2 regions of the Desulfonatronovibrio magnus genome follow, and region 2 is predicted to be linked to the other one. Evidence: predicted binding sites of a transcription regulator. Region 2 holds the regulator's gene; the other holds the start of a gene.
The links. The regulator sigma-54, encoded in region 2, starts transcription at its own class of promoters, with help from an activator protein. The targets are predictions, from matches to a motif close to CTGGCACGGNNNNTGCTT.

Region 1 (7,994 bases), on a different contig from region 2:
GATTGACTGGGCCTTGTTAACAAAAGCATTTTTCAAACCAATGCCATAATCATTATTTTCAAAAAAAACAGCTACATTATCAAGCTCCAAAACCTCATTAACATATTGAGCAAGAAACTCACCCTGATAGTCGTCCCGATAAACAACTCTGAAAGCCCAGGTATTGCCCTGGCGGTCTTTGCTTTGATCAGATATGGCTACACTGGTAGCTGTAGGTGAAATTACCGGTACACCGTGTCTGAGGTATGTTGGCAGTGCTGCGAGGTGAGCAGAAGAGCAGAGGTGTCCAACAACACCCACTATGTTTCTGTTCTGGGCAATGCGTGAAGAAACAGTTGCTGCTTCACGTGGTTCACACTGTTCATCCATCCAGTCCACTCGAATCTGCTTGCCGTTTATGCCCCCAGCGGCGTTGATTTCTTCAACCTTGAGAGTAACACCTGCTTTAACATTATCTCCATAGCCGGCTAGGGCTCCTGTGAAAGGAGAAGCTACAGCAATTCTAATAGTTTCTGCAAGGGCTGGAGAACTTAGAAGCAGCATCAGGCAACTGATAACAGCCACCTTTAACCAAGTTTTACCAAACATTTTTGACCTCCTGAAAAGACTGTTTTTTGGCAACAAAAATAAAATAATCCACTCATCATAAAGATTAGAGCATAAAACAAAACTGGATAAAAATCAAGACTTGTGTATAGGGAAATTGAAAAAAAGGTGGAACTATTCAGTATGCTGGAGGGATAGCTTGCATTTAATATGGCAGATTATGATCAAGAAAAGCACAGAAACCTCGGCGCCTGCAAGCGTCAGCCTGCAGGCGCTTCCGGTCCGGAGGTCAAGCAAGGAGGAGGCAGTTATTATCCTCTTTTATTGAGATAAGGATTGAACAGGGGTGTCACGGTAGATGCTTTTTTATATCCGCTAAATCGCTTGTTTTCGCATCTGACTTTCTGCAATTCGTCGCGCAGCACTGTGTGCAGCTTTTTTGCCGAATCAGTTATTCTGGCTTGCATTTTCTGCAATTTAAGTAATTTTTCGAGAAACATATCTTTATCCAGATTATGATTAGATGAAAAAACATTATTAAATATTTGTTCTCTTTGTCTGGCAAGTTCCTGAGCCTTTTCAACATCCTGGTCCTCAAGAGAGTTCAGCTCCATGAGACTGATGTCATAAGCTTCATCTAATTGAGAAAACGCGTTGTTCATGGTTACATCATCCTTATTTATGAAGTAGCGAAAAAATTATTTCGTGCCTTGTCAGCCTTGATTTGAAAATTGAGAGCGCATTGGAGTAAGCCCTACAATTAAACTTAATGGCTACGATTGCCTCAGTTATAGGGACAGGCACATTCAGAACCGCAAAATCAAAAGGGAGCCCCAATGATTGTGAAAAAGGTTCAGATCTGTCAGGATAACTCTTTTAGTTCTTCACGAAAGTCTGCAATTATTTTTTTCCAGCTTTCCACAAGAGGCAGATACTCATACTCCAGAAGATCAGACAAAAGAACCCAGTCTTCATTTTCCTGAACCTCAATCATTTCGCTGAAAAGTTCTGATAACCTTTCTACTGCTTTATCCATTCTGGAGCTGTCTTTAAGTTGAAAGCCTTCCTTCAAAGCGCCTACCATGCCTATGAAGTCTCTGGTTACTTCAAGCAGATCCTGATACATATCAAGGGCTTCAGCATCATCAGCCTGACGGAAATATTCAGCTACCTGGCTGCCTCCCTTGGACATCAAGGTAACAACCTTGTAAAGCTCACGAGTGATGTTAATGGCCATGTTTGTAGTATCCATGGTCTTGATTTCCACTTTGCTGAATTCATCTGTCTCAATATCTTCTGCCTGGTGGGGATAGATTTCTGAAAATGCTTCTTCGTCAACAAGAACATCGGTAACAACACGCTGATTGAACATGTCGTTTCCCATTACGTTTACAAGAAGATCCTCAAGGTTGTTGTAATTTTTAACATTCAGCTCTGTAGTTTTTCCGTCGATTACGATCATTATGACCTCCTGTGATCTTTGAACTTAAATATGGGAATTTTTTTCTGCAAAATAAGATTTGATATACTCTATTCAATTAATGTGCCAGGTCAGCGGGCAGAGGGAGCAAAACAAGAGGCATAACTACATTCTGAGAAAATTGTTCAGCTTTTGCAAAAGTTTTTCATACCTCTGGCAAAGAGCAATGATCTCTTCAAGATTGGATGAGGCAGCCTGGGACTGATGGGTCCATAATAGTCCCAATACTGGAAAGTAAGAGCTTTGGGAAAGGATATGGCTCAGTCTCTGCCAGGTGGAAAGAAACTTTTTTTTGACAGCAGGTGCGGCAACTTTTTTCAGAACATTGGCCTGCTGGGCTGCCAGGTTGAGCAGAGGCAGGATGCTATTGATATGCTCAACAATATTCTGACAGTAATCTTTTTCCGGTCGGGTAGTATCTTTGGGAACCGTCAGAGCTTCATCATTCAGAAAGAGGTTGTAAAAGTGTTTCTGGGTGGACATCCACAGGGAATAGTTGTTCTGCGCCCCAGGGTTTAACGGGCGTAAGGTATACAGATCATTTTCAAGGCAGGTAGCCCTGACTTTTGCTCCTTGACCCTCCATTTTTCTCCACTCGCCTGTAGATATGTAATGGGTAATGGCTTTGAAAACAGTTTCAGGAGATATGGCCTTTCGACATGAAAACCCAGTATCACATGTATGAGAAAATGAGCATGGATGACAGTTCATGTCCGGTTCAAGGCAAAGACAGTTGTCAAGATAAGGGCCTGTATCCCAGGGCTGGGCTGTGGCCAGAAAAAAAGCTGCGCTTCTTACTCCGAGGCCGGCGGCCAGGTGCATTGTGCCGGTATCATTGGTCACTAAAAGTTTGCACAGGGAAAGAGTGGCGGACAATTCCTGCAAAGAGGTCTGTCCTGTGAGACTGATATGGGGTGCCTGGGAAAGATTTTCATATTTTTGAGCAAGGTGCTGCTCGGATTTCGTTCCCAGAAGAACTGGGCAAAGGTTTAATTCTTTACAAAGCATTTCTCCAAGCAGGGCAAAGTACTCAACAGGCCAACGTCTTTTGTCATCACTGGCACCAAGCTGGAAAGCCACATACCCGGCAAAGTTATTTCTCTGGGTTTTTGTGGAAAGTTCATTCCTCATCTGGCTGATGAGCTCTTTATCCGGGGCTTTGATTTTCAGTTTTGTTTTTTGGGTTGGAAGGTGGGCAGACCTGACAAACATGTCAACAATATTAAAGGGACTGCTTCCCCTGTGCGCTGATGAGGCCTGCAGGAATGCCGCCCAATTGTTAGAGTAGCATCCAAAGCCCAGTTCATCCAGAAAAAAGCCCAGTTTATGTTCTGATTGAAATTGACTGGTAAGCAGTCTGGAGCTCAGGGATGGGGTAAGGTTTATTGTCTGGTCAAAATGTTCAACAGAGGCAGTGGAATTGATCCAGTTTTGCAGTTCAACAATGGCCATGGGCCAGGTACTGTCTAACAGAGCCAGAAATCTGGCACCTGGCATGGCATGGATAAAGTCAGCATCATGAAGAAGTTCAGCTGCCCGGGCAAAATTTTCTAAGCAGACCAGATGGGTGACTAAACCCTGGTCTTTCAGTTTGGACAGGACCGGCTGGCTTTGAATCAGGTCACCAAATCTGGTCAGGTTAATTAGCAGGGCGTGTCTTTGATTTCGGGCTGTATTCATTGGATATTGAGAGTTAAAAGCTATCAGTTAATTGTTGTGTAACTGTTCACCACATTTGCAATAAGACCATTAAAAACCCTGGATTCCGGCTTTCGCCGGAATGACAAAATAGGGCAACCGCTTGCTTTAGTCGTCACCCCGGATCCCGGATCAGTGTCCGGGACAGGCTTTGATCCGGGGGCCATGTCTTTTTATACGAACTTGCTGAACAGCTACATTGTTGTCAGCATTGAAGCGGGCTAAGCTGATTCCAGAAGTCTTTGTCCATAAACGGCCTGCCCCAGGGATACGCAGGCATCATTGGGAGGCAGCTGTTTATGCACCAGAACATTTAAGCCATTATCAGCCAAGAGCTTAGCAAGCGTTTGGAAAATGGTCATGTTCTGCATAACCCCGCCGCTCAGGCCTACTGTTTTAATGCCTGTTTTTTCTGAAGCCTGCATTACCCATTTGCAAATCCCATGCGATAATCCCAGGTGAAATTTTCTGCTGATGATTTCAGGAAGAATTTGTCTCATTAAGTCTGTATTAATTTGTTCAAAAAGGGAAATGGTATCCAGAGTCAAAAAAATGTCACTTTCAAGCGACTGAACATCATAGAATTCTGTAATGGATCTATCCTGGATCTTTTCTAATAAAATGGCTGCCTGACCTTCATAATCAATTTTTTGCGTGAGACCAAGCAAGGCAGATACAGCATCAAAAAGCCTTCCGCATCCACTGGAAAAAGGAGAATTAATGTTTTTATCCAGCATCTGGTGGACAATTTCCAGTTTCTGACCCATCATCTTTAAGCCTTGAGGATATTTATCCCTGTTGACATCAAGTTTTCGCAGAAAAGAAACAGCAATTCTCCAGGGTTCTTCAATGGCCTTTTCTCCTCCTGGCAAGGGAATGGGACTGAAAGATCCCAGCCGCTTCATGTTCAAATCAGTATTATCTACCAGGAGAAGTTCACCGCCCCACAGAGTTTTATCCAGGCCCAGGCCTGTACCGTCAATGGCAACGCCAAGACAGGGTCCCTGAAACTTGTTTTCAGCCATGACAGAAAAGATATGGGCAAAATGATGCTGTAATTGATATACTGGCAGGCCTGTTTTTTCTGCATATCCTGAACTCATGTAGTCAGGATGAAAATCCCGGATAACTGCCTTGGGTCTGACCCTGAGCACGTCAGAGAAATGATTAATAATTTCCTGGAAAAATTCATAAGTTTCCAGGTTTTTCAAGTCACCTATATGCTGGGAAACATAAGCCTGATCATCTTTGGTCAGACAGATGGTGTTTTTAAGTTCAGGTCCTGTTCCAAGCACACAAGGCCCTTTGCGGGCCAGAAAAACCGGAGTCGGTGTATAGCCCCTGGCCCGGCGCAGGAACACAGGGCAATGTTCTTCAGCAAAGACTACAGAATCGTCACAGCGCACCAATATGTCTCTGTTGTGAAAGAGAAATAAGTCTGTAATGGAACTTAAACGCTTCAGAGCTTCCCGGTTGCCCAGGCTGATGGGTTCAGAACTAAAATTGCCTGAGGTCATTACCAGTGCCGGCAGCATGTCTTGGGGGCTTATGGTCCTTAGGTGATGAAAGAGCACCATGTGGAAAGGAGTATATGGAAGCATCAGCCCAATATTATCAGTATCTGGAGACAACAGCGGGCTCAAGGGAAAAGGTTTTTTGACAGGCAGAATAACGATGGGATGTTCCATTCCTGAAAGGATCTTTTTCTGGACATTATTCAGGTATGCAATATTGTCAGCTGTTTGCAGGTCTTGAACCATGACTGCCAGGGACTTGCCAGGGCGGTGTTTTCGCCGGCGTAAGTTGTCTACTGCCCGGTTGATCCGGGCGTGACATACCAGGTGAAAGCCACCCAAGCCTTTGGCTGCAATGATTTTTCCCTGTACAAGCATCTTGGCAGCATGGAGCATGGCCTCATTGTTTTCTGCCAGTTTCTGGCCTGTATTGCTGGTAAGCCAGACCTGCGGCCCACAAACCGGACAGGCATTGGGCTGGGCATGGAATCTTCGATCCATGGGATCATTATATTCATTCAGGCATTCCGGGCACATTTCAAAACAGGCCATGGAAGTCATGGGGCGATCGTACGGGATGGAGCGGGTAATGGTCAGGCGTGGTCCGCAATTGGTGCAATTGGTGAATGGGTAGAGATATCTTCTGTTTTGGGGATCAATTATTTCTCCGGCACAATCAGAGCAAATGCATGCATCAGGGCTGATAAGAACAGAGTGTTGCTGACCTGAAGTGCTGGGAGTGATTACAAAGTCTTCCTGATGGTTCAGCCTATCCAAGTCAGTAGAAGACAGTTCAGTGATTTGAGCCAGGGGAGGGTGCCTGGTAGCGAGAGCTGATTCAAACATATCAATATCCGGAGATCTGCCCTGGACATCTATGATCACGCCTTGCTCGTTATTGGATACAGACCCGGTCAGGGAATGTTCGCTTGCCAGACGGTAAACAAAAGGCCTGAAACCTACGCCCTGAACTCGGCCATTGACAGTAATTTGTTTTCGCTTCATCTTTATGTGATTCCAATTATTCAACTTGCTTTGATTTTGTTAGAATAAACCTAAATAATAGTAAACAAAAATGAAAGAAAATATATCCATTACCAATGCTACGCATCATAATCTCAAATCCGTATCCATTGATATCCCGAGGCATAATCTCGTTGTTATCTGCGGGCCTTCCGGGTCAGGCAAATCAACCCTGGCCTTTGATATAATCTACGCTGAAGGTCAGAGAAGGTATGTGGAGTCCTTGTCAGCCTATGCCCGGCAGTTTTTGCCTCAGATGGACAAGCCTCAGGTGGAAAAGATTGAAGGCCTTTCTCCTTCAATCTCCATTGAGCAGCATTCACTTTCCAGAAATCCGCGTTCAACTGTGGGTACTGTTACAGAAATCTATGATTTCCTGAGAGTATTTTTTGCCAGATTAGGCCAGCCAATATGCACAAGTTGCTCCAAACCGGTCAGTGCTCAGTCTGCCTCACAGATTATTGAAAGCATCATGTCCATGGAGCCGGGGCTGAAATGCATGATTTTGAGTCCTCTGGTTCAAAACAAGAAAGGAACCCATGCTGATCTTTTAAAAAAGCTTAAAGGACAGGGCTTTGCCAGAGTCAGAATCAACAAGGAAGTCCAGCCTCTTGAGCCTTTACCTGTTCTGGAAAAGAATAAAAAGCATACTCTGGAACTGGTGGTGGACCGTCTTGTTCTCAAGCCTGAGGTGCGCAAGCGCCTGGCAGACTCGGTGGAACTTGCCCTGAGTTATGGGGATGGAACCTTGACCCTGTCTGTAATTAATGGTCAGGATATTTTTTTTGGTACTGAAGCGGTTTGTCCTGCATGCAGGATATCTCTGCCAGCTCCTACGCCACAGCTGTTTTCATTCAATAGTCCTCAAGGAGCCTGTGGGTCATGTTCTGGTATCGGCAGTGTAGAATATTTTGAGCCGGATCTAATTGCCCCCAACAAGGGCTTGAGCCTGAACAAAGGAGCAGTCATTCCCTGGAAAAATCCAAGAGTTCTGGAAAGATATAAAGACGATCTCAAACTGATGGGCAAAAAGTACGGGTTTAATCTTAATACCAGCTTGTCGGATTTTTCTCCACAAGCCATGGAAGCATTGTTTACGGGAGATTTGGAGTTAGGGTTTGAAGGGGTGCTTTCTTTGCTTGAGCAGGGGTATGGATTTGGACATATCTGGAGGGATGAATTGTCAAGATTCAGACAGTCGCGTCCCTGTCCTGGCTGTCAGGGAGCCAGGCTCAGGCCTGAGGCATTATCTGTATATGTGGACAACCTGAATATAAAAGATTTTACTCAGCTGCCCATTGTCAGATCCCTGTCCTGGCTGGAAAATCTTAAGTTCAGCGAGATGAAACAGAAAATTGCCGGGCCATTGATCCAGGAACTTACCCACAGGCTCAAGTTTCTGGTCAATGTAGGCCTGGATTATATAAGTTTGGGCAGAAATATGTCCACCCTGTCCGGGGGTGAGGCTCAGAGGATCAGGCTGGCCGGACAATTGGGCTCTGGCCTGGTGGGGGTTACTTATGTTCTGGATGAGCCAAGCATTGGACTGCATCCGAGAGACAACGACCGGCTCATAGATACGCTGCGACAGCTTCAGACCAGGGGAAATACTGTGCTTGTGGTGGAGCATGATGAAGCCACCATTAAGTCAGCTGATCATGTTGTGGAGTTGGGGCCAGGGTCTGGAGCTCTGGGCGGTGAGATTGTTTATCAGGGTAAAGTGCAGGATCTGG
Region 2 (7,994 bases):
GGTTTTTCCAGCAAAATTTCAACAAAAATTTTTTTGCTGAATTATGCGATTTTATTAAATGTTCATAGGTATTTAGCTTCATGCATCAATACATGTTCCAGTGTCAGATCTTGAGTTGGGCGGACTAATCATCTGTTCATCAGTAATATTTTGTTCTTTGCATGCAGATATATGTCCCAGACTATACCATAGTCTGCCAGAAAAACCAGGTCGTAACTCCCGTAATGACAATTACCAGTGAAATATAGGCTTTTTTTACCCGCAAGGCAGCAAGAGCGCTGATAGCTGCCAGAAGTATCAGGTGTGGCCAGGCCAGAGCTTCATCCATGGGTAAAAGTGCGATCCCTCTGTCAATAATCAGGAACATTACGTACATGCCTGTGATGCCGACCAAAAGATAAAGGCAGAACATTTGAAGCAGAGCCTTGCCGATCATGATGCCAGGCTTATAGCGTGCCGCAGTTTTCCTGCTCTGCTGCAAAATGATATTATAGTTTCTATTCTGGGTTATTCTATGCGCGCTTTCCAACCATGAACAAAAATATGCTACAGGAATAGTAATGACCATGATGGGAAAAATCTGTGAAGTGTGGCTAAGACCAAAGGTTTGAACCATGAGGATAGTTGAGACAGTACAAAACAGGGAGTTGGGAGGGATAAAAGTGCCGGTTGGAATTCTGTCCAGCCAGAGGAGCTCGAAAAAAACAGCGATGTACATGGCCGGAAAGATATCACCAGTAAGGATGGAAATCAGGAAACCAGCCACCAGCGGCCTGTCCAGCAAACCAAGATACAGACTGAGCCTGGTCAGGGAAAGCAGGGCAAAAAAAAACTGCCAGCCATGATGACCCAATGAATGCTGACTGCCTGAACATCTACCATTGATCTACCTGAATATGCTTATGTGGCACACAACGAAAATCTAAGCCCACGCCTTTTCTGGAAAAAAAATTCAAACAGGAACAATCATCCTTACTGAGAGCAATGTGTGCACACACCTGTTTTTTGCCTGGACCATAGTGGATATTTCCAATATTCAAAGAATCAAACACAAGACCCTTTTCAAAGGCCTGCCTGGCATCGGAACATCTGGCAAAAAGCACAAAAACAGATGAAAGCCTGTTTTTAAACTTTTTACGCACCACCTCTACACACTCATTAACAGGACTGAAAAAAATTTCAATGCCACTTGGCACAGCCAGTCCCATGATTTCCTGTCTGATAACATCCGAGGCCAGTTCATCGTTGACAACCAGCAGGTTCTTGCTGCCTGCAAAAGGAAGCCAGGTTTCAATAACCTGACCATGAATCAGGCGATTATCAACTCTTACCCAGAACATAAATTTTATGCCTTTTTCTGCGTGTCAGGAATTTTTCGTTTCAGCACTTCTCCTGCAACGAGAATGCCCTGCTTGCCTGCACCTTTTATTTCCTGAGCCAGATCTTCAATTTTCTTTGTCCTGCCGCCGAGAGCCTTTAAAAGCATTGGCAGGTTGACCCCGGTTATGACTTCAATACTGCCGGGATTTAAAAGGGAAAGACTTATGTTAGTGGGAGTCCCACCAAACATATCTGTCAGAATCAAAACGCCTTGCCCCTGATCCATCTCAGCCACCCTGGACTTGAGCTCTTCAATGATTTCATTCATTGGACGGGTGACATCCACTCCCAGAAAATGACAATTGTCATCATCTCCCATGATCATGGAAGCCGCGTTCAAGAGACTCTGGCCGAAATCCCCATGAGTAACAACAATAATTCCAATCATATATAACCCTGCGTTCAGACCATTATCTGAACTGTCGCGTTCATCCCAGATTAAAGTGTCGATGTTCTGTTGAAATCAGGTACCCCTGATCTTTTAAAAAAGCTGCTATCCGTTCGACTACTGCAACCGACCTGTGACGTCCTCCGGTGCATCCGAAGGCCATGGTCAGACGATAGCGGCCTTCATCCACAAACATGGGTACGAGAAAGGACAGGTAGTCTGTAGTTCTCAATATAAATCGTGCACCAGCACCTTGACTTAGAACATAATCGGCTATGACCTTGTCCTTTCCGGACAAGGGCCGGAGGTCAGTATCAAAATAGGGATTGGGTAAAAACCTGAGGTCAAAGACCATGTCTGCTTCAGAAGGTACCCCGTATTTGAATCCAAAAGAAATCAAGTGAATGCGCATACCTGCAAAGGATTGATCAAAGTACTCCCATTTTTCCTGAATAGTTCTTCTGAGATCATGAATTGAAAATCCGGAAGTATCCACCACAAGATGGGCATCACCGCGAATGGCATTTAGAATTGCCTTTTCCATCTCCAAAGCCTGATCAAGGCCGTAACTGCCTGATTCTAAGGGATGGGGGCGCCTCGTGGTGGCATATCTGCGCACCAGAATATCCTCCGAGGCTTCAAGGAAAATTATCTGCGTACATAAATTTACACCTGAAAGCCGCTCCCTGACCTTTATCCATTCCTCAGCAAAATCAGGCTGCCGCAAATCCATGCCCAGGGCCAGACCACGATAGTTTTTAGGGTTCTCACCGGCAAAAAGGTTCAGAACAGAAGGCACAAGACTGACGGGCAAGCCGTCAACAGTAAAAAAACCCAGATCCTCAAACACATTAAGAGCTGTACTTTTGCCTGCACCGGAAAGCCCTGTGACAATAATCAGCGGGTAGCAACCACTACCCGCTGATTCTGCTGTCTGAGATCTCAACGTCTGGTTATCAGATTCCATAAATCATCCCTGTCTGAGGCACTCATAAATGACTCCTTAAAAGACTGATCCTGAAGAAGCCTGGAAATATAGGCAAGTATCTTCAGGTGCTTGCCTGCACTTTTCTCCGGAGCAAGTACCAGAAAAAAAATATTGACCAGCTTGTGATCAAGGGAAGCAAAATCAACCCCTTGCAAACTTCTGCCCACCACAAGAAGCACTTTGTCCAGGTTGTCAAGCTTTCCATGGGGTATGGCTACTGCATCTCCAATACCGGTGGTACCAAGATTTTCTCGAAACAGCAAAACCTCAAAAATCTTCTGCTTATCCAGAAAGGGGTAAGCTGCCGTTAAGGGGCTGATAAGCTCAGCCAGAACTTCGGTTTTGGTTGCTGAAGCCAGGTCGGCAATAATCTGGTCTTTATCTAAATACTCAGTAAGGTTCATAAGTTACATGCCCGGATCAATAAACCCGAAGTCTCCATTCTTTCTTCTATAGACGACATTGATACGTTCAGTTTCAGCATTGAGAAATACAAGAAAATCATAATTTAAGCTTTCCAACTGCATGGCAGCCTCTTCGAGATCCATAGGCTTGGGTTCATAATGGTCAGTGGCCACAATTCTTGGCTCGCGTTTACCACTGTCAACAGGCCCGAAATTGATGATGTCCATCCTGACCTGTTTTTCCCTGGCTTTTTTCTTTTTGTCCTTTACTTTTTCCCGCTGTTTTCTAAGCTGGGCTTCCACCTTGTCCAGACTTAAATCCACCGTTGAATACATGTCCTCAGTTTCTTCTGTAGCTGATATATGCATGTCCTTGCCAGTTAGAATGACCTCAGCTATGTGACGAAATTTTTCCACCTCCAGATTAACCTGAAGTTCTGCAGCATCGTTTTCATTAAGATATTTTGAAAGCTTTTCATATCTCTCCTGAGCATACTTTTTGAGATGTTCAGAAGGCTCAAAGTTTTTGAAGTTGAATTTGATCTGCATGCTGATCCTCCTTTGAGATATCAAGTTGTGTATTGGTTGTATCAGTTATTATGATTTGGTAATCGTTCAGCCTTTTGTATGGAGGCAGGGGGCAGGCACTCCGGGCCCCACTTGAGCAGGAATGTCCAGATTCCTGAATATTCCGCCTTCAGCCTGAAAAGTCCAGTTAAAGACAATAAAGAAGACATTTTTTTAAAAACCAGGCATCGGTTCTCAAAAAGGCTGCCTATTAATTTGCCGCCTGCCTTGTTAAGCAGACGTAGTCTCCGTCGCAGACGGGTTTAACTGGGTTCCCCGGCAAATGAAAAAACATCTTTTTTTCCTTTGCGCCCTTTGCCTGCCCGGTTAAACATCGCTGAAAGCGTTCCTGCGCAGCAGGGTTTAACTGGGCGTCTTGAGTGAGTCTTTTTACCCAGTTGAATACACAAAGTGTAGGCTCAGCCATTCAACAGGGGCGAACGGGCGGTTAAAAAATCTGTAATAGTTTAGCCCTTTTCTAAGGAAAGCAGGGGACAGGCACCCCAACCCTTGTTTTTTGTTGATGTAAAACACAGACTTAATAAAACAAGGGCTGGGAGAGCCAGTCCACGTGCCACATGCAAATGGCTAAACTGTTACAAAAATCTTTTTTTGTGTTGCGGGCAAAGCCCGCATTAGAAAAAGGTGAACTCCGTCTCAATTCACATATATCAGTAAATGATCAGAAAAATTTTTTTCTTTTGGAGGACGAAGGTATCTTCAATGCAGCCCTGTACTTGGCCACAGTTCTCCTGGCAATATTGACCTCAAGCTGTTCTTTTAACGCATTGGCAATCACGTCGTCACTTAAAGGTTTTTTGGGGTCTTCTTCGGCGACCATCTTTTTTATGGCCGCTTTGACACTTTCAGACCCTACCACACCACCACTGTCCATGCTTAAAGAGCTGTTGAAAAAAAACTTGAGCTCAAAAACACCAAAGGGCGTTGAGACAAATTTATTGGTGGTAATCCGACTGACTGTTGACTCGTGCATATTAATATCTTCTGCCACTTCACGCAAAATAAGCGGCTTGAGCCTGGCAACGCCAAGTTCAAAAAACTCTCTTTGAAACTTGAGGATGCTCTCCATTACCTTGTACAATGTTCGTTGTCTCTGATGCAGGCTTTTCATCAGCCATATGGCAGAACGGGTTTTTTCCTGAATGTACTCGTTATCCTTTTTATTCTTATCGGTTTTTTCCAGCGAATCCTGATAAAGTGTGCTCAGTTGAATGGGGGGAATTCCATCTTCATTGAGCACGATGGCAAAATCCTCTTCATACTTGTAAACATAGATATCCGGGCTAACATAGACAATGTCCTCACTTCCGTAGCTTGCCCCCGGGTAAGGATCAAGGCTTTGCAAAATTTCTATACATTCCTTGAGGTAGTCCTTGCTTATCTTAAACTTCTTTAGAAGAGGAACAAAACGATTTTTTTCAATATCTTCAAGGTGTTCCGTGACCAGCTCAGTTATAATTGGTCCTGTTTCATTAAGGGCCCTGAGTTGAGTCAACAGGCACTCGCGCAACGTTCTGGAGGCAATGCCCACAGGGTCAAAATTCTGAACCTTGCTCAAAACTGATTCAACCTTGTCTTCTGTCAGATTCAGCGACTGGGCCAGTTCAGCTGTATCGGTCTTCAGGTAACCCTTTGAATCGATGTTTCCAATAATCTCTTCGCCTATCCTGATTTCTTCTGCAGTCAAATTCTGCAGATAAAGCTGCCAGGTAAGATGACCTTCCAAGGATGGCTTGGAAGAATACCTGGCTTCAAAACTCTGCATCTCCTCGGGAACTTCCCACTCCCTGGAACCAGCCTGTTTTGATGTGCTTGAAAAATGTCCGAGATAATCTTCCCAGTCAGCATTGTTGATCATTTCCTTTTCTTCGGCTGTCAACTTTTCTTTTACTTCTTTTCTGTCACGGGCCTCTCTTTCGCGATCCTCATCAGCGGCAGGCTGCAGCTCTTCAAGAAGCGGATTTTCAAGAAGTTCCTGCTGGACCACCTCAAGAAGCTCCAGCCTGGACATCTGCAACAATTTAATGGCCTGCTGCAGTTGGGGAGTCATCACCAGCTGCTGGGTCAGTTTAAGATTCTGTCTCAGTTCCAGGGACATAGTATTATTCCGTTAAGTCTGTTATCCATAATTAGGTATCTGTTCACACCACATTACTCTACTTTCAGATAAAGCCTGCATCCTGATTTGTTTTGGCCATTGCAGTTTGTTTGACCAGCCCTGAGCCCGTTAGTCAAAACCATGAACAGGGAAAACCTCTGGATTGTTTGAAACAATTAATGGTTTTGACTTACGGGCTAATGCTGGGAGTTTGCAGCAAAAGAAAACAAATCAGGATGCAGGCTCACCTCTCAGCATGGTGAATAGTTACAGTCTGATTTTATATATCAACAAAAAACAGGGACTGGGTGCCTGCCCACTGCTTTCTTATAAAAAGGGTATCTGTTTAGCGCTTTTAAGGAAAGCAGGGGACAGGCACTCCAGGACCCACTTGAGCATCAATTTGTGCTCAAAATGACTCATTTTTGGGACAAGTGGGTCCTGGAAGAGCCAGCCCCCCACCGGGCTGTATGCCTCCGGGCAGGAAGCCTTGCCACATCCAAAGCGCTAAACAGATACAAAAAAAAAAAATCCTAAACTGTTACATTTTCAAAGGATTTGAAAAATGCCTGAAAGCAGCGAATCAGCTTACCATACGGGAAAACATGACAAACTTACAAGCAAAAAGATTCACCAAGGTAGACTGCCCTTGCCCTGGTGTCATTGATAATCTCCTGAGGCGTCCCATCGAGTATAACTTGTCCGTCATATACAATGGAGGCTCTATCACAGATCCGCAGGGTTTCCCGCACGTTATGATCTGATATCAGCACTCCTATTTCTTTTTCCCTGAGCTTGAGAATGATTTTCTGAATATCATCCACAGCAATAGGATCAATACCGGCAAAAGGCTCGTCAAGCAGTATAAATCTCGGATCCTTGATCAGGGCTCTGGCAATCTCCAGACGTCTGCGCTCCCCCCCGGACAGAAAGGATGCTTTCTGGTGAGCCAGCTTGGATATGCCAAGCTCATCCATAAGCTGATCAGCTTTTTGCAGTCTGTGCTTTTTGCTTTTATGTGTATATTCCAGGATAAGCATCAGATTTTCAAAAACTGTCAGATTTTTGAAAATTGAACTTTCCTGGGGCAGATAACTGATGCCCAGACCAGCTCTACTGGGCAGCGACAACCCGGTAATATCCTGCTTGTCGAGAGATACGCCACCTTTGGTTGGCGTTATAATGCCCACCAGCATGTAAAAGGTCGTGGTCTTGCCGGCACCGTTGGGCCCAAGCAGCCCAGCCACCTCTCCCTGCCTGATATCTAAGGATATACCCTTGACCACAAGCTTTTTACCGTATCGCTTATAAACGTCAATGGCTTTAAAGCTGTTCACCCCTGGTTTATTCCTGCTGCTCGCTTTCTGAATAAAAAATTACTCTGACTCTTCTATCGGGTCCGCCCAGGACCTCGGAAGTATTTTCCAGCATGTTGATAAGAACAATCTCACCCTCAACCCGATTCTTGTCCTCCATAAGGACTGGGTTTCCTTCTAAGGTTGCCTGGCCAGTGTCAGGATTATATGTGAGCAACTCACCTTTACCCTCTCTGTTCATGCTCTTGATGCGCACATTGCCCCTGGCAATTATTTTTTCAATTTTATCCTGCTGATCAGCCTCATCCTGCTCTGCATTCTGCGGCTTTATATGTACATGCAGCTGATCAGACCAAAGCTCAAGCTCTGCCCTGATAACATGAACATTGCCGGAAAAGATTACAATATTATCGTGTCCGGTATAAGTCATCTTGTCAGACGTAATATCTGTAATCTGATCCTGAAGCCTGTTTTCAGCAAGAGCAGGAGCAAACGCCCACAATAACGAACAAAAAATAATTGTCAGGATTTTCATCAATTCACTGTCCTGTTTTGAAGCAGGGTTTTTACACCCCCAAGGGCCTCTAATCTGTCCTCATTTAAATAAAATCTGGCTTCCGGGCTGTTGAGGGCCATTCCATTGCCCACAAAAGTCACGCCTTCACGGAGAAGAATAAAATCCTCCTCTCCCATGTATGACGCTCTGCCGGACTCAATTATCAAACCACCATAATCCGCTCTGACATCAGGCCATAAATGCACCATATTTTCTGTTTGCAAAGCCTGGCCATGGGAAGCTGTGATCACTACAGGAGCAGAGTCTTCTTCAGTG

Region 1: the regulator sigma-54 is predicted to act here: its motif matches at 2,079-2,096, upstream of LZ23_RS03810 (DUF8043 domain-containing protein).

The regions. Positions count from the first base shown of each region.
Region 1 is NZ_JYNP01000029.1:48,196-56,189, reverse strand. It holds gene LZ23_RS03820 (ABC transporter substrate-binding protein) at 1-588, opposite strand, end outside; gene LZ23_RS03815 (hypothetical protein) at 858-1,208, opposite strand; gene LZ23_RS03810 (DUF8043 domain-containing protein) at 1,409-2,008, opposite strand; gene LZ23_RS03805 (glycosyltransferase family 9 protein) at 2,132-3,706, opposite strand; gene hypF (carbamoyltransferase HypF) at 3,946-6,243, opposite strand; gene uvrA (excinuclease ABC subunit UvrA) at 6,314-7,994, shown strand, end outside.
Region 2 is NZ_JYNP01000005.1:160,485-168,478, reverse strand. It holds gene LZ23_RS00850 (transposase) at 1-82, opposite strand, end outside; gene LZ23_RS00845 (PTS sugar transporter subunit IIC) at 182-853, opposite strand; gene LZ23_RS00840 (PTS sugar transporter subunit IIB) at 876-1,340, opposite strand; gene LZ23_RS00835 (PTS sugar transporter subunit IIA) at 1,346-1,768, opposite strand; gene rapZ (RNase adapter RapZ) at 1,809-2,735, opposite strand; gene LZ23_RS00825 (PTS sugar transporter subunit IIA) at 2,711-3,160, opposite strand; gene hpf (ribosome hibernation-promoting factor, HPF/YfiA family) at 3,164-3,709, opposite strand; gene rpoN (RNA polymerase factor sigma-54) at 4,410-5,846, opposite strand; gene lptB (LPS export ABC transporter ATP-binding protein) at 6,461-7,183, opposite strand; gene LZ23_RS00795 (LptA/OstA family protein) at 7,191-7,697, opposite strand; gene lptC (LPS export ABC transporter periplasmic protein LptC) at 7,697-7,994, opposite strand, start outside.